DNA from 4 places in the Arthrobacter senegalensis genome. Region 3 is predicted to be linked to each of the others. Evidence: predicted binding sites of a transcription regulator. Region 3 holds the regulator's gene; each other region holds the start of a gene.
What was found. The regulator LexA, encoded in region 3, represses DNA repair genes until DNA is damaged. The targets are predictions, from matches to a motif close to TCGAACANNTGTTCGA.

Region 1 (5,806 bases), on a different contig from region 3:
GCTGATCCGGTTCCTTTGTCACTGAGCCCCCGTGAGCCGCTGGTTCACGGGGGCTCCGTGGCTTAAGGCGCGGGCCGCCCTTCAATTCCCCCGCGCCCTGTGGTAATTGTAAGTAACCTTATAGATCAGCTTGGCGTGCTCGTCCCCGCTGGCCGGACGGTGCGCGAAGCGGCTCGAACTACCTGAAGGGACTGATATCCGTGACAACCGCAAGGGAAATCATGACCGGTGGTGTTGAATGCATTGGCGAGAACGAGACGCTGGAGCTGGCCGCGCAAAAAATGCGCGACCTCGACGTGGGGTCGTTGCCCATCTGCGGTGAGGACAACAGGCTCAAGGGCATGGTCACGGACCGCGACATTGTGATCAAGTGCCTGGCCGACGGGCGGGACCCGCGCGAGGTGAAAGCGGGCGAACTGGGCCAAGGCAAGCCGGTGACCATCGGCGCGGACGACAGCATCGAAGAGGCCATCAGAACCATGCAGGACCATCAGGTGCGCCGGCTGCCGGTCATCGATGGACACGACCTGGTCGGAATACTCAGCCAGGCCGACGTCGCCCGCAACTATCCGGAGGACCGGGTGGGTGAACTGGTCGAGTTCATCTCCTACTGATCCCGGCGGCCATGATGTCGGAGCAGTTGCCGGAGGCGTATGCCAAGTACCTGGCCGGATGTGAGCCGACCCAGGCCGACGCGATCCTGCCGGTGCTGAAGCAATCGGCCGCCGAAGGCGATCGCGGCGTGCTGGTCCGCTTCCTCCCCAACGAAGTGCAAGCCATGGCGACCGAGGAGGTCCCGTTCGGAACCATCCGGGAAGAACGCTACGACGAATAATCATTCCGCCGCCCCGGCGGACGGGTGCCCGGGATGCCCACGGCATCCCGGGCTGCCGCCTGTCAAGACCAAGGCGTAAAATTAACCGCGCCGGCGCGATAATACAGTCATTCGTTGCCGGAGGGGGGAAGCGCTTGTAAGCTCGCAGCAGTTGGAGCCGAATCGGCTCCCGGGCTATCTGGAGGCTGCGCATGGACAGGTCCGATGCCGGTCGGTATGCAGGGGGTTTCCTCGGTTTGGGGCGGAACTGATGCGGCACCGCCATCTGTCACCCGCCGACGAATTTCCCATGGATCTGGCTCCCCTGGGCGACCCCGAACTGCTGGCACTGTACGGCAGGGCCATGCGCCAGCTCGAGCGGGAAAGCATCCAGTTCGGCGCGGCCGACCCCGAGACCGAGTTCCGCCTGGAGGAGCTGCGGGTCGAACTGGACCGGCGCGACAGCAGGGACGCGCTGCAGGCCAGCAAGCGGCGGGTCCGTGGCCTGTACGGCAAACCTGGGGGCGAACCGCCGGACTCGCTGTATGACGGCACCAGTTAGCCCCGCCCGGGGCTACTTCCCTGGCGGCTGATCCAAGCGGCCAGTGCCGCGGGTGGCCGTAGACCCTTCCGGGGGCGCCGCCGCGGCGCTTATGCTGCTTTTCCAACCTCAGTATGATGGGTTACAAACAGTATACTTATCATTAGTTGGATTGCAGATTGGAAGGGCAGACGATCATGATTGCCAATGACAGTTCAAGTGCCCATGCCGGCCAGGACCGGGAAGCGGGAAGCGCGTTGCCCGATCCCTCGTGCTCTGCCTGCAGCACCGACGAGTACCTGGTCTTCGATGCCGTAACGCTGCTGCCGCCGCAGGCCGGGGCGCCCGCACTGCCGCGATGGGACGTCAGCTACTGGTGCAGCCGCTGCGACGCTTACTACGGGCACGAAACCTTCAAGGTGCCGGCCACGGAATCCGAGAGCGTCGGAATCGATTTCGGCGCCGAGGGCTACATGCACTGCGGGGAGCCCATGCAGCCGGTGGAACGCATCGACCACTCCATCGTTGATCCCGTGGATGCAGGCTCCCCGGAAACCGGGCCGCTCCCGACCGTGCGGGTCGACGTCGAAATCCTTCGCTGCAGCTGCGGATTCAAGATGGAGGTGCCCGTCTGAGGCTAAGGCGCAGCAACGTCCGTGCACCCGGCATCACCCGCCGGCGCCACGGGACGGGGTTTTCCTACCGCAACCCCGACGGTTCGAGGCCTGCCGGGGACGAGCTCCGAAGGATCAAGGCGTTGGCGGTCCCGCCGGCGTGGTCGGATGTGTGGATCTGCCCGGCACCCAACGGGCATATCCAGGCCGCGGGAACCGACGACGCCGGGCGGCGGCAATACATCTACCATGCCCGTTGGCGGGAACTCAGGGATCGGGAAAAGTTCGACCGCTCCCTGGCGTTCGGAGCCACCCTGACCACCGCGCGCCGCAAGGTGACGAGGCTGCTGAGGTCCGGCGAACGAACCCGCCCAGTGGCCTGTGCCGTTGCCTTCCGCCTGCTGGACAGCGCGTCGTTGCGGATCGGTTCGGAAGTCTACGCCGAAGATAACGGATCCTACGGGGTTACGACGTTGTTGGTTCGCCACGTGCAGGTGCGGGAAGATACCGTCCGGCTGCATTTTCCCGGGAAGAGCGGACTGCAGTGGGACGTGGAACTGAAGGATCCGGATATCGCCGTCCAGCTGGCGGCGGTGCGGACCCTGAAGGCCGACGATCCGGCCATCGGTTACCGCAACGGCACCGGAGACTGGTCGGGGCTGGGCGCGTCGGAGTTGAACGAGTTTATCCACGAACTCTGCGGGCCGGAGTTCAGTGCCAAGGATTTCCGGACGTGGCAGGGAACGGTAACGGCCGCCGTGGCACTGGCCGGCTACACCGGCAGGCCGAATCTCACCGGACGGCGCAAGGCCGTGGTCGCAGCCATGCACGCCGTCTCGGAGCGGCTGGGCAATACGCCCGCCGTCGCCCGCAAGTCGTACGTGGATCCGCGGCTCGTGGACCGCTTTATGGCGGGACAGATTCCGGACGCCGCCACGTACTCCGCGGCGGAACGCAGCCTGCCGTCCTTCCTGGCCTGACAGGGGCAGCCTGCCATCCTTCCTCGGGTGGCAAGGGAGCGAAAGCAGCCCGCGGCGCTAGAATTAGAGAGCCCCGGCAGGCGGGATTCCCCCCAACGTCCACGTCTGTCGGGGTTGAATGCGCCCTACCAGCCGCGCGATTTCCACTCGTCCAGGTGGGGCCGTTCTGCCCCGAGGGTGGTGCCGGCGCCATGGCCCGGATGGACCACCGTGTCGTCGGGCAGGTAGTTGAACACCCGTTCGGCCACATCGTTGAAGAGGGTTGCAAACCGTTCGGGATCCTGCTGCGTGTTGCCCAGCCCGCCCGGAAACAGGGAATCTCCGGTGAACAGGTGCGGCGGACCCTCGGGTGCGCGGTAGAGCAGCGCCACGGAACCCGGCGTGTGCCCGCGCAGCTTGATGGCTTCCAACGAGAATCCGTCGAACCGGCCAACGTCCTGATGCTCGAGCGCAACATCGGTCCGCACCTCGATCTGCGGAATATCCTCCACGCCGGCCGCCGTCTTGGCGCCGGTAGCGGCCACCGCCTCCGGCAGGGCCCGGACATGGTCCCAGTGGCTGTGCGTGGTCACGATCAGGGCAACCTCGGCCGGCCGCCCGGCATCCGCGGCGCCCTCGCGCAGCAGTTGCCGGATGGCCGGAAAGTCATCGGCGGCGTCGATTAACACCTGGGTGCCGGAAGCCTTGGCCGTCAGCAGATAGACGTTGTTGTCCATCTCGGAAACGGAAATACCGCGGATGGTGACTGCAGGATCTTCGTGAAGCAACATGCTTCCCAGCCTACCGACAGTCGACCCGGACGGCTCAGGATGTCATTCTGGTTGTAGCAGCGGACAGGCAGCGCGATGCTGGGGACACGACGAGGAGCGGGCGCAGACGATGGAAGCGAGCGAGTTTGACTGGCGGATGAACCGCGACAGCGCCGTGCCGCTCTTCGAGCAGTTGAGGCTGCGGATCATCGAAGCGGCCGATGCCGGCGAACTCCCGGTAGGCACGAAGCTGCCGCCCGTCAGGCGGTTGGCCGACCATCTGGGTGTGGTCCCGAATACCGTGGCACGCGCCTACCGGGAGCTTGAAACTGCCGGGCGGGTGGAAACCCACGGCCGGGCCGGCACCGTGGTCAGCGCCGGAGCCGGCAAGGCCCGGCAACAACTGGGCGATGCCGCCGAAGCATTCGCCCGCGCCGTTCACGGTCAAGGGATCGGCGGCAAGGAAGCACTCGCCGCCGCCAAGGCCGCGTTGGAGCGCCACGGCATCAAGTAGGCGGCATCATGCGTCGTCTGGCGCCGGCCGGGGAGCCGACGATTGCGGACGCTCTCTGTCCGCAGGTGCCGTCCGCCGTGACCGATGTAATACAAGTTCGAACGAATTTTCGATTAGAGTAGATACCGTGCTAAAAGCAAGCGAAGCGTCCGTCCCGGCGACCGATTCCGAGTCTGCCACCTCCGTTTCCCGCTCCGCGGATATGTCCCGGCTGGTCGTCAAGGGCGCCCGCGAGCATAATCTGCAGAACGTCAGCGTGGACCTGCCCCGCGACGCCATGATCGTCTTCACGGGCCTGTCCGGCTCGGGCAAGTCGTCGTTGGCCTTCGATACGATCTTCGCCGAGGGCCAGCGCCGGTACGTGGAATCGCTCTCTTCCTATGCGCGGATGTTCTTGGGGCAGGTGGACAAGCCGGATGTGGACTTCATCGAGGGCCTGTCGCCGGCGGTCTCGATCGACCAGAAATCGACCAGCCGCAACCCGCGCTCCACCGTGGGAACAATCACCGAGATCTACGACTACCTGCGCCTGCTGTGGGCCCGCGTCGGCCGCCCCTTTTGCCCGCAGTGCAGTGAACCGGTGGAAAAGCAGACCCCGCAGCAAATCGTGGACCAGCTGCAAGAGCTTCCCGAAGGGACCCGGTTCCAGATCCTGGCCCCGGTAGTGCGCGGGCGCAAGGGCGAGTTCGTCGACCTGTTCAAGGAACTGAGCACCAAGGGCTTTTCCCGCGCAAAGGTGGACGGCAAGCAGGTGCAGCTAAGCGAACCGCCGAAGCTGGGGAAGCAGTACAAGCACACCATTGAGGTGGTGGTGGACCGGCTGGTGGCCAAGGAAGGCATCCACCAGCGCCTGACCGACTCGGTGGAAACCGCCCTGGCCCTCGCGGAGGGCCGCGTGCTGGCCGATTTCGTCGACATTGACGAGGACGACCCGGGCCGTACGCGTAGCTTCTCCGAGCACCTTGCCTGCCCGAACGAACACCCGCTCGCCATCGACGAGATCGAGCCGCGCTCGTTCTCGTTCAACAATCCGTTCGGCGCCTGTCCGGCCTGTACCGGTATCGGCAGCAAGCTTGAAGTAGATGTGGACCTTGTGGTCCCGGATCCCGACCGGAGCCTGTCCGAGGGCGCCATTGCCCCGTGGTCCTTGGGCAAAGCCACCCAGGAGTACTGGACGCGGTTGCTCGAAGGGCTCTCGCATGAGCTGGGGTTCTCCATGGACGAGCCATGGAAGAACCTGCCGAAGAAGGTCCGGGAGGCCGTACTGCACGGCAAGGACTTCAAGGTCGTGGTGCAGTACCGCAACCGCTTCGGCCGGGAACGGAAATACAGCACCGGATTCGAGGGCGCGTTCCAGTACATCCACCGAAAGCACGAGGAAACCGAGTCCGAGTGGGCGAGGGACCGTTACAAGGAGTACATGCGCGAGGTCCCGTGCCCGGAATGCAACGGCGCGCGGCTGAACCCCGCGTCGCTGTCCGTGCTGATCAACGGCAAGTCCATCGCGGATGTGTCTGCCCTGCCGCTGCGCGAGGCGAGTTCGTTCCTCGCGGGCCTGGAGCTCTCGGCCCGCGAAACCCAGATCGCCCACCAG
Region 2 (5,806 bases), on a different contig from region 3:
AACCAGCCCTGGGCGCTCGGCTGCAGATCCGGCAGCTTGGACAAGGCTGTCAGCGCCCTCGCCGAGTCCAGCACATCTGCAGTGGCGGCGCCGTCCTCTTCGCAGTAGCGCACGGCGTTGGTCAGCACTGCGGGAAGATTCAACTCCCCGGCCAGGTTAAGCATCCGCACCGCGTGGGCGGTACTGAGATTCTCCCCCGGGGCACTCAGGTGGGAGACAATTTCCACTGCGAGCGCCCCGGCCGGCAGTCCGCTGCGCCAGCGTCCGGCCAGCCGGCGGGCTTCGGCGTAGCTACGGCGGCGCAGCGCCTGTCCGACGTCGGAAAAAGGACCCACCAGCACCGTCAGGGCCGGTCCGCCGTCCGGAATGCCCGCATGCCGGGCGAGTTGATCCACCGTCACGCCGGGCGTCCGGCGGCTGGCGGAACGCCCGCGGGCAGCCGTGCCGGCGTGGGCTTCCGAGACCAGGCGGCAGAGCGCATGGTAACCGCTGCCCTGGTTCCCGCCATGGGCCAGCACCACAACGCGGCCGGTGTCCCGACCGCCGCCGTCTTGGACGGCCAGGTCCACGCCGACTATCGGATCCATCCCCGTCGCCAGGCATGCCTTCAGGTGCTTGACCGTGCCGTAGAGACCGTCCCGGTCGGTGCAGGCCAAGGCGTCGGCACCGAAGGAAGCGGCCGCTGCGGCCAGTTCCTCCGGCCAGGAGACACCGTAGTGGGCACTGTACGCCGTGGATACGTGCAGGTGGGTAAAGCTCATGGACATTCCAAACAACGGTCGGGTCTCGGGATCGGCATCCGGCGGACTGCCGAGGCGAACCGGGGGCTGACAGAAAGGCCGGCGGGAACCGTAGCGCGGTCAGGCGCTCAACTCCCGGACGGCATCATGGACGCGGATCAGGCGCCAGCGTCCGGTATCCACCTGATGGGATAGGTCCAGGGTGCGGATCTGCGACCGGCCATTCAGCCGCGCCTGCACCCGCCAGATCTCATGGTCCACCAGTCCCGCGCCCCGGCCCCGTTCCGCACGCAGTTCCTCCGCCCACCATTTGCGGCGTTCGTACCAACGCACCGGTTCCGCGACGATGCGGTAGCTCCTGCCCTGCCAGCGCAGCCGGAGCGGCTGTCCGGCAGGGGAACACACAACGTCAACTGCTTCGCTGAAAACACCCATGTCCCAGTCGCCTTTCATCTGGACAACGGGTCATAATCCCCGGCGAGCGCCCCTGCCAACACGCCCACCGAAGAACTTGACCCTCTTATTCTATTCGAATATGTATTCGAATCCAAGATCAAGCGTAGGTTCGGGCACTGACAAAATCGGGCCGCCCGCCAACGGCGGCTCAGCGCGCAGCCGCACGGCGGCCAAGCGCAGCAGCACTGCCTACTGCAGCAGGACGGCCAGGCGCGCGCCGTGCGGCGGCCAAGGAGCCTAGCCGTCGTGCTCGGCGAGGTACTTCACGTCGTGGACCAGCTTGTCCCACATCAGCTTGGAGTGTTCCGCCGCCTCGGCCGTCTCGTTGTTGTCCTGCGACAGCGTGAACTCCGTGCCGCCCGGAACTGCCTCCAGCGTCCAGACGAGACGGTGGTAGTTCTCGGGCACGTCCTCCCGGCCGGACAGCGGGCTGAAATGCGTGACGACCAGCCGCCGTCCGGGTTCGAACTCCAGCACCTGGCCCTTGTCCTCGTACGCCTCGCCCTCCCACTCGCCCCGCCATCGGATAGGCCCGCCAACGCTCCAATCGGTCTGCACCTCGGTGCCGAACATGAATCCCCTGATGGCCTCGGGGTCCGTGATCACGGACCAGACACGGTCCGGCGGCGCCGCAATGGTCGCCGTCGAACTGGCCACGTACCGTCCGGACATTGGCTTCCTCCCCTGGTTCCCGCCGTGGCGGCGCGGGCGCGGTTACTCCATCCCAGCTTCCGGCAGCCGGGGCCGGCGCACAATGGCTGCAGGGATGCCGCTCAGGGAACGATCCCCGATTCCGGGGCGCCCGGCGGCGCTCATGCTGCTTCGTCGATGAGATCGGGCCCGTTGTTGCGCACGTTGTTGACCTTCGAACTGACCCGCCGCGGGACAAGATGCGGTTCGGGCATGGCCTCCAGCAGCTGCCGCACGTCGGCCTCGGATGTTGTTTCCGGATCCAGCCAGTCCGCATAGAGGCCGGGCGGAACGATCAGCGGCGTCCGGTCATGGATATGCCCGAGCGCATCGGCCGCCTGGGTGGTGATGATGGTGCAGGTGCGCAGCCACTTCTCCGGGTGGTCTTCGGGCAGGGCCGGGTCGGGCCAGTTCTCGAACAAAGCCGCGAAAGCCAGCGCCTCGTCGCCTTCGCCGTGCAGGTAGGTCGGGATCTTGCCGTCCTCGGTTTTCTGCCATTCGAAATACCCGTCGGCAACAAGCAATCCGCGCTTCCTGGCCGCCGCCTTGCGGAACGAGGGTTTCTCCGTCACGGTCTCCATCCGCGCGTTGATCAGGCGGGCGCCGGAGCGGGGGTCCTTGGCCCACGGCGGCACGAGGCCCCACCGGGCCAGGATGAGTTTCCTGGACACTCCCTCGCCGTCGGCCTGCTTGCGGTCGATGATCAAGGGGACCTCGTCGGTCGGAGCCACGTTGTAGGAAGGCTGGATCTCTTCGACATAGGACTCATCGACGTCGAAGGAAGCCACGAGGTCGCCGGTGCTCCGGGCCATGACGTATCTGCCGCACATGCCTCCATTATGGTCCAGCCGCGCGGCGGAAGCCCGGCGCGCGGCCCTTAAACGGCCTCGCACCCCGGCGGTACTCCCCGCCCGGCAGCCGCCGCGGCCGGCGCCGGGAATGACCGCGCCCGGTGAGACGTTGACATGTACACAAGCTTTCAGACCAGAAGGAGCCATCTTGGATTACACACCTGCTGCCGGAACCGTCACCATGTTCTCCACCACCTGGTGCGGGTACTGCCGCCGCCTGAAGACCCAGTTCGATGCGCAGGGCATCGGCTACACCGAGATTAATATCGAAGAGGTCCCCGGCACCGCGGAGCTCGTCGAGAAGCTCAACGACGGAAACCAGACGGTTCCCACCCTGCTCTTCCCGGATGGCAGCAGCGCCACGAACCCGCCGCTCTCCCTGGTCAAGGAACGCCTGGGCGTCTAGCAGCGGCAGGCTCCACCGGCGGAATCCGGACCGCGGGCCATGGGGCGCCGCAGTTTCCATAACAATCGTTTTGGAAATTGTGGCGCCCCTGTTTTGTTCCTAGGATGGGGCAGGACGGCCGACGACGGCCTCGCCAGACTTCGCTAGGAAGGAATCACTCCCGCATGGTTCACAAGGTTCGGGCAGTAGTGGCCCTGGAAAAGAATGCTCCGGTCTCCATCGAAACCATCCTGGTTCCCGATCCGGGCCCGGGCGAGGCGCTGGTGGACATCCTCACCTGCGGCGTCTGCCATACCGATCTGCACTACAAGCAGGGCGGGATCAACGACGACTTCCCGTTCCTGCTCGGCCACGAAGCCACCGGCGTGGTCAGCGCCGTCGGCCCCGACGTGACCGATCTTGAGCCCGGCGACCGCGTCATCCTGAACTGGCGCGCAGTGTGCGGCGAGTGCCGGGCCTGCCGGCGCGGTGAAGCCCAGTACTGCTTCAACACGCACAACGCCACCCAGAAGATGACCCTCGAGGACGGCACCGAGCTCTCCCCCGCCCTGGGCATCGGTGCCTTTGCCGAGAAGACCCTGGTGGCCGCCGGCCAGTGCACCAAGGTGGACGACGACGTCGACCCGGCGGCGGTCGGACTGCTCGGCTGCGGCGTCATGGCCGGCATCGGCGCGGCGATCAACACCGGCGAGGTCAAGCGCGGCGAATCCGTGGCCGTGATCGGCTGCGGCGGCGTGGGCATCGCCGCCATCGCCGGCGCAAAGCTGGCCGGCGCCACCACGATCATCGCCGTCGACATCGATGACAACAAGGTGGAGCTGGCCAAGTCGCTGGGTGCCACGCACGGGATCAACTCGAAGCAACAGGACCCGGTGGAGGCCATCCGGGCGCTCACCGGCGGCAACGGCGCCGACGTCGTGATTGAAGCGGTCGGACGTCCGGAAACCTACAAGCAGGCGTTCTACGCCCGCGACCTGGCCGGGCGCGTGGTCCTGGTGGGAGTCCCGACGCCGGACATGAAGATCGAACTGCCGCTGCTGGACGTGTTCGGTCGCGGCGGCTCGCTGAAGTCCTCCTGGTACGGCGATTGCCTGCCGTCCCGCGACTTCCCGATGCTGGTCAGCCACTATAAGCAGGGCAACCTGGACCTGGACGCCTTCGTCACCGAGCGGATCAAGCTCGACGAGGTTGAGGCCGCGTTCGACAAGATGCACGAGGGCAAGGTGCTGCGTTCGGTGGTGGAGGTCGCATGAGCGCCGCAATCGAAAACCTGGTCACCTCGGGCACGTTCTCGCTGGACGGCGGCACCTGGGACGTGGACAACAATGTGTGGATCGTCGGCGATGCCACCGAGGTCATCGTCATCGATCCGGCACATGATCCGCAGGCCATTGCCAACGCCGTCGGCTCCCGGAGCGTGAAGGCCATCCTGCTCACGCACGGTCACGACGACCACATCCGCGCCGTCGGTGCATTCCGGGACCTGGTGAAGGCACCTGTTTACCTGCACGACGCCGACCGGATGCTCTGGGACGCGGTCTTCCCGGACAGCGCACCCGACCACGCAATCGAGGACGGCGACACCTTCGAGATCGCGGGAGCGCGGCTGCAGGCCATCCACACTCCGGGCCACTCCCCCGGATCGGTCTGCTTCCACCTGGCATCGCAGAACGTGCTGTTCAGCGGGGACACGTTGTTCAACGGCGGTCCGGGAGCCACCGGCCGCAGCTATTCCAGCTTCGAAACGATCATCGAGTCGATCAAGGGCAGGCTGCTGACGCTGCCGCCCGAGACCATGGTGAAGACCGGTCACGGCGATTCCACCAGCATCGGCGCCGAAGCGCCGCAGCTCGACGAGTGGATTGCCCGCGGCCACTGAGTAAGTCCGGGCCCAGTCCCGCACCGCCCGCGTCCGACCGTATTCCGGTTCGGGTGCGGGCGGTGTGCTGTCCGGGGCCGGATCCGGCTTGCCGGCGGTGGCGCCATCGGTTCCACGCGCGGCTGCGGTGCGGCCGTCCGATCAGCCGCCGATGTAGTGCATCTCGACCCTTTGCCCTGGCCAGCCGGTGGCCGGGGGCGCCTCGCGCGGCGCCCGACCGGTCCCGTTTCCGGCGGCCACGCCCGCGGTCTCGGCGCTGCGCAGTTCCGAGTAGCGGTCCGAGCGGCCCCGCCAGACGCCGGAGAGCACGCGCGTCAGTTCGCCGTCGTCCGCGCCGCCGCGCAGCAGGGCGCGCAGATCCGTCCCGCCGGTGCCGAACAGGCAGGTGAAAAGCTTCCCGTCGGTGCTCAGCCGGGCGCGGGTGCAGCCGTGGCAGAACGCCTGCGTGACGCTGGAGATGGTCCCGATTTCGCCGCCGCCGTCGCGGTATCTGAAGCGTGTGGCCGTCTCGCCGGGGTACCGGGGGGCCAGCGGTTCCAGCGGCAGGTCGGCATCGATCCGCCGCACGATCTCGGCCGACGGGACGACCTGCGCCAGGTTCCAGCCGTTGGTCGTGCCCACATCCATGTATTCGATGAACCGGACGATGTGGGGCGTGCCGTGGAAGTGGCGCGCCATGGCCGGGACGCCGCCGTCGTTCTGGCCGCGCTTGACCACCATGTTGACCTTGACCGGGCCCAGCCCGACCGCGGCCGCGGCCTCGATGGCCTCCAGCACCGCGGCG
Region 3 (5,806 bases):
GGCCCGGGATCCCGACGTCGCGGATCAGCACGCCGGCTTCCAGCAGTCCCTGCCACACCGAGCGGGGGTCCTCCAGCCCGCCGAAAAACACGAAGTTTGAGTCGGACGGCGCCGGGTCGAGTCCCAGCTCGGCCAGCCCGTCGACAATGCGGTCCCGTTGCGCCTTGATGTCTTCGACGTTGGCCAGCAGCGCATCGGCATGGTCCAACGCGGCCAGGGCCGTTGCCTGCGTAACGGCGGAGAGGTGGTAGGGCAGGCGGACCAGTCGCAGCGCATCGGTAATCTGCGGTGCGGCGGCGAGGTACCCGACCCTGGCGCCTGCCAGCGCGAAGGCCTTGCTCATGGTGCGGGAAACGATGAGCCGCTCCCGCCCCGGCAACAGTGTCAGCGCGCTCGGCGTTCCGGCGTGGGCGAACTCGGCGTAGGCCTCGTCCACGATCACGATGGCCTTGGAGGCTTCCCCCGCTTCATACGCCGCCTCCACGACCTCAAGGCCCAGGGCGGTGCCCGTCGGGTTGTTCGGGGAGCAAAGAACGACCACGTTTGCCGCGGAGCCGGCCACAGCGGCGGCGGCAGCGTCCGGGGACAGCGTGAAGTCTGCCCCCCGCGGAACGGCCACATAATCCGTGTCCGTCCCGCTGGCCAGCAGCGGGTACATGGAATAGGTGGGCGGGAAGCTCAGCAGGGTGCGGCCGGGGCCGCCGAAGGCCTGGAGGATTTGCTGCAGGACCTCGTTCGATCCGTTGGCGGCCCAAATGTTCTCTGCGGTGAGGCCGTGCCCCAAGTAGCGGGCCAGCGCCGTCCTCAGCTTCGTGAACTCGCGATCCGGATACCGGTTCAGACCCGCGGCAGCCTCGCTGACGGCCGAGACGATGGCCTGACGGACAGCATCGGGCAGGCCATGGGTGTTTTCGTTGACGTTCAGGAGGACGGGAACCTCCAGCTGGGGCGCACCATAGGGCTCCAGGCCCCGGAGATTTTCCCGCAACGGCAGGCGGTTCAGGCGTTCTAACTGCTCACTCACCGATCCAGTTTAAGCTTCGGCCCGCCCGGGGCAGGAATCGGGCGGGCCGAAGCAGCTCATATTACGGCTGCCTCAGCGCGCGGACGGGACCAGCAGCTGCTGCCCGGCGTGGACGATGTCCCCCTGCAGGCCGTTCAATTGCGCGATCTCGAAAATGACATCGTGGGGGTTGCGGTCCGGCGCGGACTGCACTGCTATGTCCCACAGTGACTGGCCGCTGCCGACCGTGACGGTCGCCGCCGGCCCCGGCCCCAGCCCCCCGGCGGCGGCCATTGCCGGAGCAGTGAAGAAACCGATCAGGGTCAGGGCTGCGGCCGCGGCGAGCATCAGCGGCAGGCCGATCAGCAACAAACGGCCGCGGCGGGTCAGCCGCAGGCCTGTGCTGGTACGAAGGCCGGCGGGCTGCGGTGCGAGCTGGGCGGACATGGTGCCACCTTTCCGATATTCGATCTATTTCGGCTGGTTTCGATCGTCTTGCAACGGTATTCGAACGTATCTTCGAATACGTCTTCTACAGTTTTAGCACTGGTGATCGAACATTGTCGAGACTCAGTCGAACAAATGTTTGAAATTCGCTACCGCCTCGCCTAGCGTTGTAAGCGTCGGGCGGCAGTAAGAGCAGTGCATCAGCCGCCACCGACAAAACAGTTGAGACAACAGTCCATGTGCGGTTCCGCTACGGCGCCGGCGCAGGGACCACTACGGGGAGACCGGGGCCGGACATGTCGGAAGAGACCACCACCACTGCCGGAGCGAAGCGACGCGGCCGGCCCGTCAAAGTGGGGCGCAGCCTGACGCCGAGGCAGAAGAAGATCCTGGAAACCATCCAGCGCTCCGTCATGTCCCACGGATACCCTCCGTCCATGCGCGAGATCGGTGACACGGTCGGTCTGGCAAGCCTGTCCAGCGTCACGCACCAGTTGGCCCAACTGGAGAAGATGGGCTACATCAGGCGCGACCCCAAGCGTCCCCGTGCCATGGAAATCCTGACCCCGCTGACACTCGAGCACGGGGGTGTGGAAATCGTCGGAGTTGATGAACCGCAACAGCTGCGCAGCTCCAGCGGCGTCGCCGTATCCGAGCTGACCACGTCATCCGACACGGCGATGGTGCCGCTGGTGGGAAGGATCGCAGCGGGCGGGCCGATCCTGGCGGACCAGGCGGTCGAGGACGTCATGCCCCTGCCGCGGCAACTGGTGGGACACGGCGAGTTGTTCATGCTCAGGGTCTCGGGCGATTCCATGATCGATGCGGCCATCTGTGACGGCGACTGGGTCGTGGTCCGCCAGCAGCACACGGCCGAGAACGGCGACATCGTGGCGGCACTGCTCGACGACGAAGCAACGGTCAAGACCTTCCGGCAGCGCGACGGCCACACCTGGCTGTTGCCGCAGAATACCCAGTACGAACCGATTCTTGGCGACCACGCAACCATCATGGGCAAGGTTGTCTCGGTGATGCGGGCCCTCTGACGCGCCCGGTCTCCCCGGTCCGCGCTGCAGCCACCCCGGGATCCCCTGCCCGCACGGGCGGTCCCCGCGCAGGGCCCCGCTCGCTCCGGAACGGGCGTGCCCCCAACCCGTTCAGGCTGAGGCCGTAGCCAGCCTTTCCAAGACCTGGCGGGCCGTGGCGCCGTCCTTGGTACTCCAGAAGGGCGGCAGGGCGCTGCGGAGGAAACTCCCGTAGCGCGCCGTCGCCAGCCGGGAGTCCAACACGGCCACCACTCCACGGTCGTTTGACGCGCGGATCAGCCTGCCGGCTCCCTGGGCCAGCCGCACGGCCGCATGGGTCGCCGAGACCGTCATGAAACCGTTTCCCCCGGACTGCGCCACGGACCGGGTTCGGGCAGTCGTGAGCGGGTCATCCGGCCGGGGGAACGGAATCCGGTCGATGACCACGAGCCGGCACGCGGAACCGGGAACGTCGACGCCCTGCCAGAGCGTCATGGTGCCGAACAGGCAGGTGTCGGGCTCTTCGGCGAATTGGCGGACCAGCGCGCCCATCGACGATTCGCCCTGGCACAGGATGGTCAGGTCGGTGCGCCCGCGCAACTCGGCCGCGGCTTCTTCTGCCGCACGCCGCGAGGAGAACAGGCCCAGGGCGCCGCCGCGCGAGGCCAGCAGCAGCTCCTCGAGTTCATCGAGCTGTTCCGGGCTGGTGCCCCGGCCCGGCTTCGGCAGATGCGACGCCACGTAGAGCACGCCCTGCCTGGGGTAATCGAAGGGGCTGCCCACGTCCACGCTGGAATAGGCGGGCGCGCCGGCTCCGAGCAGTCCGAGCGACCCGGCGACGGCATCGAAGGTCCCCCCGACCGACAACGTCGCCGATGTCAGCACAACGGTATGGTCGTCGAACAAGCCCTCACGCAGCCGGGACGCCACCGAGAGCGGCGCTATGTTCAACGTTGCCGGCTGGTCGTCATTGGCGGCGTAGTCGCCGGCCTCGCCATAGGTGCTGGGACGGGTCGCCCAGATGACCTCCCGGGAGTCCGGAGCGGACAGCAGCCGTTCGGCCAGTTCCAGCACGGCCGCGAGCCGTGAGCGCGCCATCTGCCGTCCGCCGTCCGCTGCCCCCGCACCCTCGGGCTTCGAGTCGGAGAGCGCCGCGCGGGCCGCTTCCCGTACCTGCGCGAGAACCAGCTCATGCTCCTCGCGTAGGCCGGCCGCCAGCAGGCCGGTGGGCACCGACTGCAGGACGTCCTCCAGCGCATCGGCGGCGGAGTTCAAAGGCTCCACGCTGATCCCCGTGTGTTTGCGTGCCGTCGAGGCGGCGGTACGCACCATGGCGGCGGAGAGTTGCCCCGCGACGGCGCTGGTGACGCGGTCCTGCAGCTCATGGGCCTCGTCGATGACCACCACGTCATAGTCCGGGAGTACCGCGACGCCCTCGAAGGCGTTGATGGCCAGCATGGCATGGTTCGTGATCACGATGTCTGCCTCCGCCGCGCGGCCCCGTGCCAGTTCGCTGAAGCACTCGGCGGCCAGGGGACACTTCTGGGCGCCCAGGCACTCCATGGAGCCGACGGAGACCTGCCGCCAGGCCCGATCGCTGACACCGGGCACCAGTTCATCCCGATCCCCGGTTTCGGTCTCGTGCGCCCACTCGCGCAGGCGCACGACTTCCTTGCCCAGCGCGCCCGAGGCGCCGGAAGCCGACGCTGCGCCGGCCGGAGAAGGATGCGGCACCGCGTCCTCGCCGAGGCTGAACAGCGCCGCCGGCGCGTCCTCGTCCGGAAAGCCGCCCGCGAGCTTGTGCAGGCAGAGGTAATTGTTCCTGCCCTTGAGCAAAGCGACGTCCAGCGGCCTGGGCAGCTCGTCGGCGACGGCCTCCAACAGCCGGGGCAGGTCCCGCTTGACGATCTGCGATTGCAGCGCCAACGTTGCCGTGGAGACGATCGCCGGCTTCTCCCCCTCCAGCGCCTGGACCATGAGCGGCACTAAGTAGGCCAGCGACTTGCCGGTGCCTGTGCCCGCCTGCACCAGCAGGTGTTGCCGGCGCTCGAAGGCCTCGGCTACTTTCGCCGCCATCTCGTGCTGGCCGGCACGGTGCTGCCCGCCCATCTCCTGTACGGCGACGTCAAGCAGCCGCAGCGCCTCACCGGCGGGAACCTGGAGGTCAGTCATGCCGGAGGAACTGTTCCAGCTCCGATGCCAGGCCCTCGCGCACCATCACGTCGAGCCGCGTGCCGTCCCCGCCATGCTCCATGGAGAGGATCTCGGCGTCTTCATTGTGCAGGCGGCTAATCACTTCGCCGCGGTCGTAGGGCACCAGCAGCTGCAGCTTCACACTGGGCCGCGGGATTGTCTCGCTGACGAGCCGAAGCAGCTCATCGATGCCCTGCCCGGTCCGCGCCGAAACCACGACGTGCCGCGGTTCACGCTGGCGCAGTCGCTCGACCACGAACGGATCGGCGGCATCGGCCTTGTTCAAGACGACGATTTCCGGAATGTGCCGTGCTTCGATTTCGGTCAGCACCTCGCGCACCGCGGCGATCTGGCCCTCCGGGTCGGGATGCGAGACGTCGACGACGTGCAGGATGACGTCGGCGTCGGCAACCTCCTCCAGGGTGGAGCGGAAGGCTTCCACCAGCTGCGTCGGCAACGACCGGACGAACCCTACCGTGTCGGCGAGCGTGTAACCGATACCGTCCGGTGTTTCCGCCCGGCGGACGGTCGGATCCAAGGTGGCGAAGAGCGCGTTCTCGACCAGCACACCCGCATCGGTCAGGCGGTTGAGCAGCGACGACTTGCCGGCATTGGTGTAGCCGGCGATTGCCACCGACGGCACGGCATTGCGGCGGCGGTTGGCGCGCTTGGTTTCCCGTGCGGGCTTCATGGCGGTGATCTCCCGGCGCAGCTTCGCCATCCGGGTACGGATGCGCCGGCGGTCCAGCTCGATCTTCGTCTCACCGGGCCCGCGGGAACCAATGCCGCCGCCGGCCGCCCCCACCCGGCCGCCGGCCTGCCGGGACATGGACTCGCCCCAGCCTCGGAGCCTGGGCAGCAGATACTCAAGCTGGGCCAGCTCTACCTGGGCCTTGCCTTCGCGGCTCTTGGCATGCTGCGCGAAAATGTCCAGGATGAGCGCGGTGCGGTCAATGACCTTGACCTTCACGATGTCTTCCAAACCGCGGCGCTGCGACGGCGACAGCTCGCCGTCGACAATGACAGTGTCGGCGCCGGTGGACATCACAATGTCGCGCAGTTCCTGGGCCTTGCCGGAGCCCAGGAAAGTCCCCGGATCCGGCTTCAACCGGCGCTGGACAATACCGTCCAGCACCTC
Region 4 (5,806 bases), on a different contig from region 3:
CAGGCTGGCTCACGGTCACGCTAATGATCGCCATGGCCCTGTGGCGCCCTCCCCTGCTGGCCCCCGACGGCACTCCGGGCCGTCCGGTCATCTACCGCGGCAGCTATGCCGCGGGGCAGGAGATCACGGAGTCCATGCATACCGTCGCGATGGTCTTCACCGCAGTTGCGCTGGTTGCTGTCGGTGGGTGGGCCGGTTTCGCGGTCCAGCCGGCCACCGTCTCCGACGACGGGAACCCCATCTTCCCTGCTTCGCCCTTACTATTGCTGCCTCTGGCGTTTGCGGTGCCGGTGGCCGTGTTTTTGGCCGTTGTCGCAGCCGGGGAAGTTCGGCTCTGGCGCGGCCACACCAGATCGTCCGGCCAAGCCACTTCCGGCTCGCCCTCTGACGACCGGATGATGCCTGCGACCCGGCTGGTTCCGCGCCCGCTCCTTGCCGCCGTTGCCGCCGGCGCGGTGCTGCTGGCCGTCGCCATCGGCTTCAATGCCGCCGCCCCGGGCCGACAGCCCGACCTGCTGGCAGCCTTCGCCGTGGCCGGTCTTGCCCTGCTCTTGCTCGGGGCAGCGGCCGTCCTGTTGGTGCACCGCCGTCCCCCGCTGTTCGAGGCAACTCCGGAGGCGGACAACTTGCTCCGCTGCGTTTCCGGCTTCCGCGTTGCGCGGATGACCGCCGGCGGGCTGTTCGCCCTGACCGCCCAACTGCTCAACGCCCATCCGGCGGCCTGGGGCTGGTTCCTGGACGGCGGCATCTCGTCCTACCTCCACCAGCTTTCCCCCGGCCTGCATACAGCGCTCCGCATCACCACGGCCGTGCTCTACCTGGCCGCCATCGTGCTGGCGCTTCTACCGGGAGCATCGCGGCCGCGCCGTTCGATGGCCAGCTATGTCGGCCACCCCGTCACGCAGCCCTCCGGCAACGCCGTCGGCGGGCCGCGCGACCTCGGCCGGGACCGCGACGAGCCCGCTGTTCGCCAGGACCGCACACCGTGAGCACCCAGATCCGGGTGGATCTGGCGGCACCGACTCCCCCGTACGAACAGATCCGCAGCCAGGTCGCCTCGCTCATCGCCGTCGGCACCTTGGCTGCCGGACAACGCCTGCCCCCGGTGCGCAGCCTGGCCGCAGATCTGGGTGTGGCCGCCGGCACCGTGGCCCGTGCGTACAAGGAGCTTGAGGCCGCGGGCCTGCTCGTCAGCCGCCGGCGCCATGGCACTACCGTGGCTGACACGGCAGCCGCCACGCACCAAACCGCAGCGGGATCCGCCGAGGTGGGCCTCGCCGTCGTACATTTGGTGCGCGCCGCCCGCGACGCGGGACTGGACGATGAGACGGTCCTGAACCTGGTTCGCGGCCAGTTGCGGCGCCCGCGCGGGTTCGCACCGGACGCACCGGACGCACCGTGAGCCTGCCGTCCCTCGGCAGCCGCCGCAGCACCCCTCAACTACACTGGACGCTGTGAACGCGATTCCCACCCCGTACGAGGACCTGCTGCGCGACGTCATGGCCAACGGCCGGGCCAAATCCGACCGCACCGGCACCGGCACCCGCAGCGTCTTCGGCCGCCAGCTCCGTTACGACCTGGCCCAGGGGTTCCCGCTGATCACCACCAAGCGCGTGCACTTCAAGTCCGTGGCGCTGGAGCTGCTGTGGTTCCTGCGCGGCGACTCGAACGTGAAATGGCTGCAGGAGCGCGGGGTCAAGATCTGGAACGAATGGGCGGACGCCGACGGCGAGCTCGGCCCGGTCTACGGGGTGCAGTGGCGGTCCTGGCCCACGCCCGACGGCGGACACATCGACCAGATCGCCCAGCTGGTCGATGACCTGAAGAACAATCCGGATTCGCGCCGCCACATCGTATCCGCGTGGAACGTGGCCGAGATCAAGAACATGGCCTTGCCGCCGTGCCACGCGTTCTTCCAGTTCTACGTGGCGGACGGCCGGCTGTCCTGCCAGCTGTACCAGCGCAGCGCCGACATGTTCCTGGGCGTGCCGTTCAACATCGCCTCCTACGCGCTGCTCACCCTGATGCTGGCCCAGCAGGTGGGCCTGGAACCGGGCGACTTCGTGTGGACCGGCGGCGACGTGCACGTCTACGACGACCACGTGGACCAGGTCCGCGAGCAGCTGTCGCGCGAGCCCTACCCCTACCCCACGCTCAACATCCTGCGGAAGCCCGAGAGCATCTTCGACTACTCGCTGGAGGACTTCGAGGTGGCCGGCTACCAGCACCACCCGGCCATTAAGGCACCGGTGGCCGTATGAGCGCCGACCACCCAGCCGCGCGCCCGTACCCGGACAGCGTCGCCGAAGCCGTACTCGGGGCCGGACGGACCGGGGCGCTCTCCGCTCCGGTGGTCGGGATGATCTGGGCACAGACCAGCAACGGCGTCATCGGCCGCGACGGCGGCATGCCCTGGCACCTGCCCGAGGACCTGGCACACTTCAAGCGGACCACGCTGAACCATCCGGTGATCATGGGACGCAAGACCTGGGAGTCATTTCCCGACAAGTACCGGCCGCTGCCGGGGCGCACCAACATCGTGGTCAGCCGGAGGCCGGAACTGCGCGGGCAGCTGGCCGCTGCGGGCGCCGTCGTCGTCGAAACCATCGAAGACGCCCTGGCGGAGGCGGCGGCCAGCCCGGGCAGCGACCAAATCTGGATCCTGGGCGGCGGCGAGATCTTCAACCTCGCCAGGCAGCACGCGAACGCGGCCTCGGTGACGGTCATCGACCTGGAGACGGACGGCGACACGTACGCCCCCCAGCTCGGCCCGGAATGGAAGTTCGAGGGCGTCAGCCCCACCGAGGACTGGCACACCGCGGCCAACGGCACCCGCTACCGCATCTCGCTCTGGGTCCGCGGCCCGGAGTAGGAGCGCTAAGGCCCTACGTGTAGGCCCGGCCGGAGCGGACAGGCCGGGCCTATGGAATTGCCGGCGCCGGGCAACGCCGTCGTCATGGTGACGCTTGCGCTCCACCCACTCTGTGCAACTCACAGCGCCACCTCGTGTAAGCCGCCGCGCCTACTTTGTGTAACCCGCAGCGCCTACCTTGTGTAACTCACAGCGCTTAAATTGACCCGGTCCGTAAAATGGAATGCATGACTTCCCCAGCAGCCACTTCATCTGCCCAGTCCGTCGGCCTGATCGGTTGGCGCGGCATGGTCGGCTCCGTCCTCATGCAGCGCATGCAGGATGAAGGCGACTTCGACCTCATCAACCCCGTGTTTTTCTCCACGTCGAACGCCGGCGGCGACGCTCCGTCCTTCGCCGCGGGTGCGGGCAAGCTGCAGGACGCGTACGACATCGAGACGCTGGCAAAGCTGCCGATCATCCTGACGGCGCAGGGCGGCGACTACACCGCCGAGGTGTACCCGAAGCTGCGCGACGCCGGCTGGGACGGCCTGTGGATAGACGCGGCGTCCACCCTGCGGATGCAGGACAGCTCCATCATCGTGCTGGACCCGGTCAACCGCGACGTGATCGACGCCGGCCTGGCGCGGGGCGTGAAGGAATTCATCGGCGGCAACTGCACCGTCTCCTGCATGCTCATGGGCCTGGGCGGACTGTTCAAGAACGGCCTCGTCGAGTGGGGCACGTCCATGACCTATCAGGCGGCCTCCGGCGGCGGCGCCCGGCACATGCGCGAACTGCTGAACCAGTTCGGTACGCTGAACGCCGCGGTGGCCGACGAGCTGGCGCAGCCCTCCTCCGCCATCTTGGAAATCGACCGCAAGATCCTCGCCCAGCAGCGCAGCCCCGAACTGGATGCTTCCCAGTTCGGCGTGCCGCTGGCCGGTTCCGTGATCCCGTGGATCGACAAGGACCTGGGCAACGGACAGTCCAAGGAAGAATGGAAAGCCCCCGCCGAGACCAACAAGATCCTGGGCTTGAGCGACGACAAGCGGATCCCGTTCGACGGCCTGTGCGTCCGTATCGGCGCCATGCGGTCGCACTCGCAGGCCCTGACATTGAAGCTCACCGAGGACCTGCCGGTGGCCGAAATCGAGCGGATCATCGACGCCGACAACGAGTGGTCCCGCGTGGTTCCCAATACCAAGGAAGCCACCATGGAGCACCTGACGCCGGTGGCGGCCAGCGGCACGCTCGAGATCCCGGTAGGCCGTATCCGCAAGCTGGAAATGGGTCCCGAGTACATCAGCGCCTTTACCGTGGGCGACCAGCTCCTGTGGGGCGCGGCGGAGCCGTTGCGCCGCATGCTGCGCATCGCCACCGGCAACCTTTAGGACCTGCCGCCCGAGGCCGGCGGAAGCCATGAGCCACGAGGAGCCCGTCCCTTTGGGGACGGGCTCCTGCTGTTGTAGGGGTGGGCTCCCGCTGGTGGCAGTTCGCTTTTCCGGCGGCGCAGGCTGCCCATGGAAGTCCCGCTACGCCGTATCCTGAGCTGTCGACATCAGGACACTATGCAGGGGACGCCGTCCTCCACAGGCAGTGGACGGCTCCGCGTCGAATCGTTCGCCTTCCGACTTGTCCTGCACGGGCAGGGTCGGCTCCCCGTTCAGCCGTCCGCCTGCTCAGTTGTCCTACACAGGGGAATGACGGTTCCCCGTTCAGCCATCCGCCGGCTGAGTTGTCCTACACAGGCAGGTGTCGACGGCAGGTTGTGCACTTTCATCGAAGACCCGTTCTACCCGCGGCGTGGGCTGCGTAGCGTTGAAGTATGGCAGCGGAACCGTTGGACAATGCGCAGGAGCCGGAGGAATCCTCCGGTACCCCTGCCGCGTCCGACGATGGTGCCGCGCCGGACAATGGTTCCGCCGAACCGGCACCGGTCCCGCGGGGGTGGGCGGACGACTGGCAGGACCTGGGACCGGCGGAACTGGCCGGCCTGCTCGCCGGCACCGACCCCGCGGCCCTGGACGATTGGTCGACCCTCGACTACCTCCAGGCGGTGCGCAAACACGAGGCCTGGACCCAGTCCCGCCGGCTGCGGGCCGTGCACCGCCTGGCCGTGCTCCGCCCGGCAACCGGGCCCGACGCCGGGGCACCGGACGGGATCTGCCGGCACGCCGCCGCCGAGCTCGCACCCATCCTGGCCGTGCCCCGCCAACGCGCGGCCGCGGAACTGGCCGACGCACACCAGATCGCCACCTGCCTGCCCGCCACCCTCACCGCCCTCGACGCCGGCGACCTCGACCTGCCCCGCGCCACCGCCATCGCCCGCAAAGGCGCCGGCCTGCCGCCCGAGGTCCTGGCCGGCTACGAGGCCCGCGTTGTTCCCGGCGCCGGGATTATCACCCTGGAATCCGTCCAGGCCAGGGCCCGCACAGTCCGCGACCGGCTGCACCCCGAACCCCTCGAGATCCGGCACCGGGCCGCGATGGAACGCCGCACCGTCCACTACCAGCCCCAGGACGACGGGATGGCCGAACTTTACATCCGCACCAGCGCCGACAAAGCGCTGCTCGCCTACAACCTGATGCAGGCCCACGCCCGCAAACTCCAAACCGTCGACGAAACCCGCACCCTGGGCCAACTCCGCGCCGACGTGTTCACCGACATGCTCCTGCGCTACCCCGGCCACGCCTACCAGCCCGCCACAGACACCTTCACAACCGGAACCGCCGCCGGCGACACAGCCGCGGCAACTACCGGAATCACCGGCGGCGAAACAGTCGCCAACCAGGGAGCAGCCGGACCGAGAGCAGCAAGCCGTTCCGGAACTGCTGCCGGATCCGGGACCGTGCTCGGCTCTGTAACGAACGCAACGGCAATGACAACGGCAGCCGCTCCACCTGGCGCCCCCGAGAAAACCGGCCCAAAAATCCCGGACGCGGAAGTTGCGGC

Region 1: the regulator LexA is predicted to act here: its motif matches at 4,310-4,325, upstream of uvrA (excinuclease ABC subunit UvrA).
Region 2: the regulator LexA is predicted to act here: its motif matches at 1,270-1,285, upstream of AC5RVG_RS12540 (DUF6504 family protein).
Region 4: the regulator LexA is predicted to act here: its motif matches at 4,634-4,649, upstream of AC5RVG_RS03720 (HNH endonuclease signature motif containing protein).

Annotation. Positions count from the first base shown of each region.
Region 1 is NZ_JBNHGZ010000003.1:262,173-267,978, forward strand. Features, by position in the region: gene AC5RVG_RS11330 (CsbD family protein) at 1-5, shown strand, start outside; gene AC5RVG_RS11335 (CBS domain-containing protein) at 201-614, shown strand; gene AC5RVG_RS11340 (hypothetical protein) at 626-835, shown strand; gene AC5RVG_RS11345 (hypothetical protein) at 1,125-1,376, shown strand; gene AC5RVG_RS11350 (hypothetical protein) at 1,535-1,990, shown strand; gene AC5RVG_RS11355 (DNA topoisomerase IB) at 2,023-2,949, shown strand; gene AC5RVG_RS11360 (MBL fold metallo-hydrolase) at 3,075-3,719, opposite strand; gene AC5RVG_RS11365 (GntR family transcriptional regulator) at 3,829-4,212, shown strand; gene uvrA (excinuclease ABC subunit UvrA) at 4,415-5,806, shown strand, end outside.
Region 2 is NZ_JBNHGZ010000003.1:520,082-525,887, forward strand. Features, by position in the region: gene AC5RVG_RS12535 (DNA polymerase III subunit alpha) at 1-761, opposite strand, end outside; gene AC5RVG_RS12540 (DUF6504 family protein) at 861-1,175, opposite strand; gene AC5RVG_RS12545 (SRPBCC domain-containing protein) at 1,434-1,868, opposite strand; gene AC5RVG_RS12550 (SOS response-associated peptidase) at 2,009-2,716, opposite strand; gene AC5RVG_RS12555 (glutaredoxin domain-containing protein) at 2,886-3,143, shown strand; gene AC5RVG_RS12560 (S-(hydroxymethyl)mycothiol dehydrogenase) at 3,308-4,396, shown strand; gene AC5RVG_RS12565 (MBL fold metallo-hydrolase) at 4,393-5,022, shown strand; gene moaA (GTP 3',8-cyclase MoaA) at 5,164-5,806, opposite strand, start outside.
Region 3 is NZ_JBNHGZ010000004.1:30,444-36,249, forward strand. Features, by position in the region: gene AC5RVG_RS13065 (histidinol-phosphate transaminase) at 1-1,024, opposite strand, end outside; gene AC5RVG_RS13070 (LysM peptidoglycan-binding domain-containing protein) at 1,097-1,450, opposite strand; gene lexA (transcriptional repressor LexA) at 1,747-2,496, shown strand; gene AC5RVG_RS13080 (ATP-dependent DNA helicase) at 2,608-4,647, opposite strand; gene hflX (GTPase HflX) at 4,640-5,806, opposite strand, start outside.
Region 4 is NZ_JBNHGZ010000001.1:792,921-798,726, forward strand. Features, by position in the region: gene AC5RVG_RS03695 (hypothetical protein) at 1-989, shown strand, start outside; gene AC5RVG_RS03700 (GntR family transcriptional regulator) at 986-1,402, shown strand; gene AC5RVG_RS03705 (thymidylate synthase) at 1,500-2,261, shown strand; gene AC5RVG_RS03710 (dihydrofolate reductase) at 2,258-2,872, shown strand; gene asd (aspartate-semialdehyde dehydrogenase) at 3,100-4,245, shown strand; gene AC5RVG_RS03720 (HNH endonuclease signature motif containing protein) at 4,680-5,806, shown strand, end outside.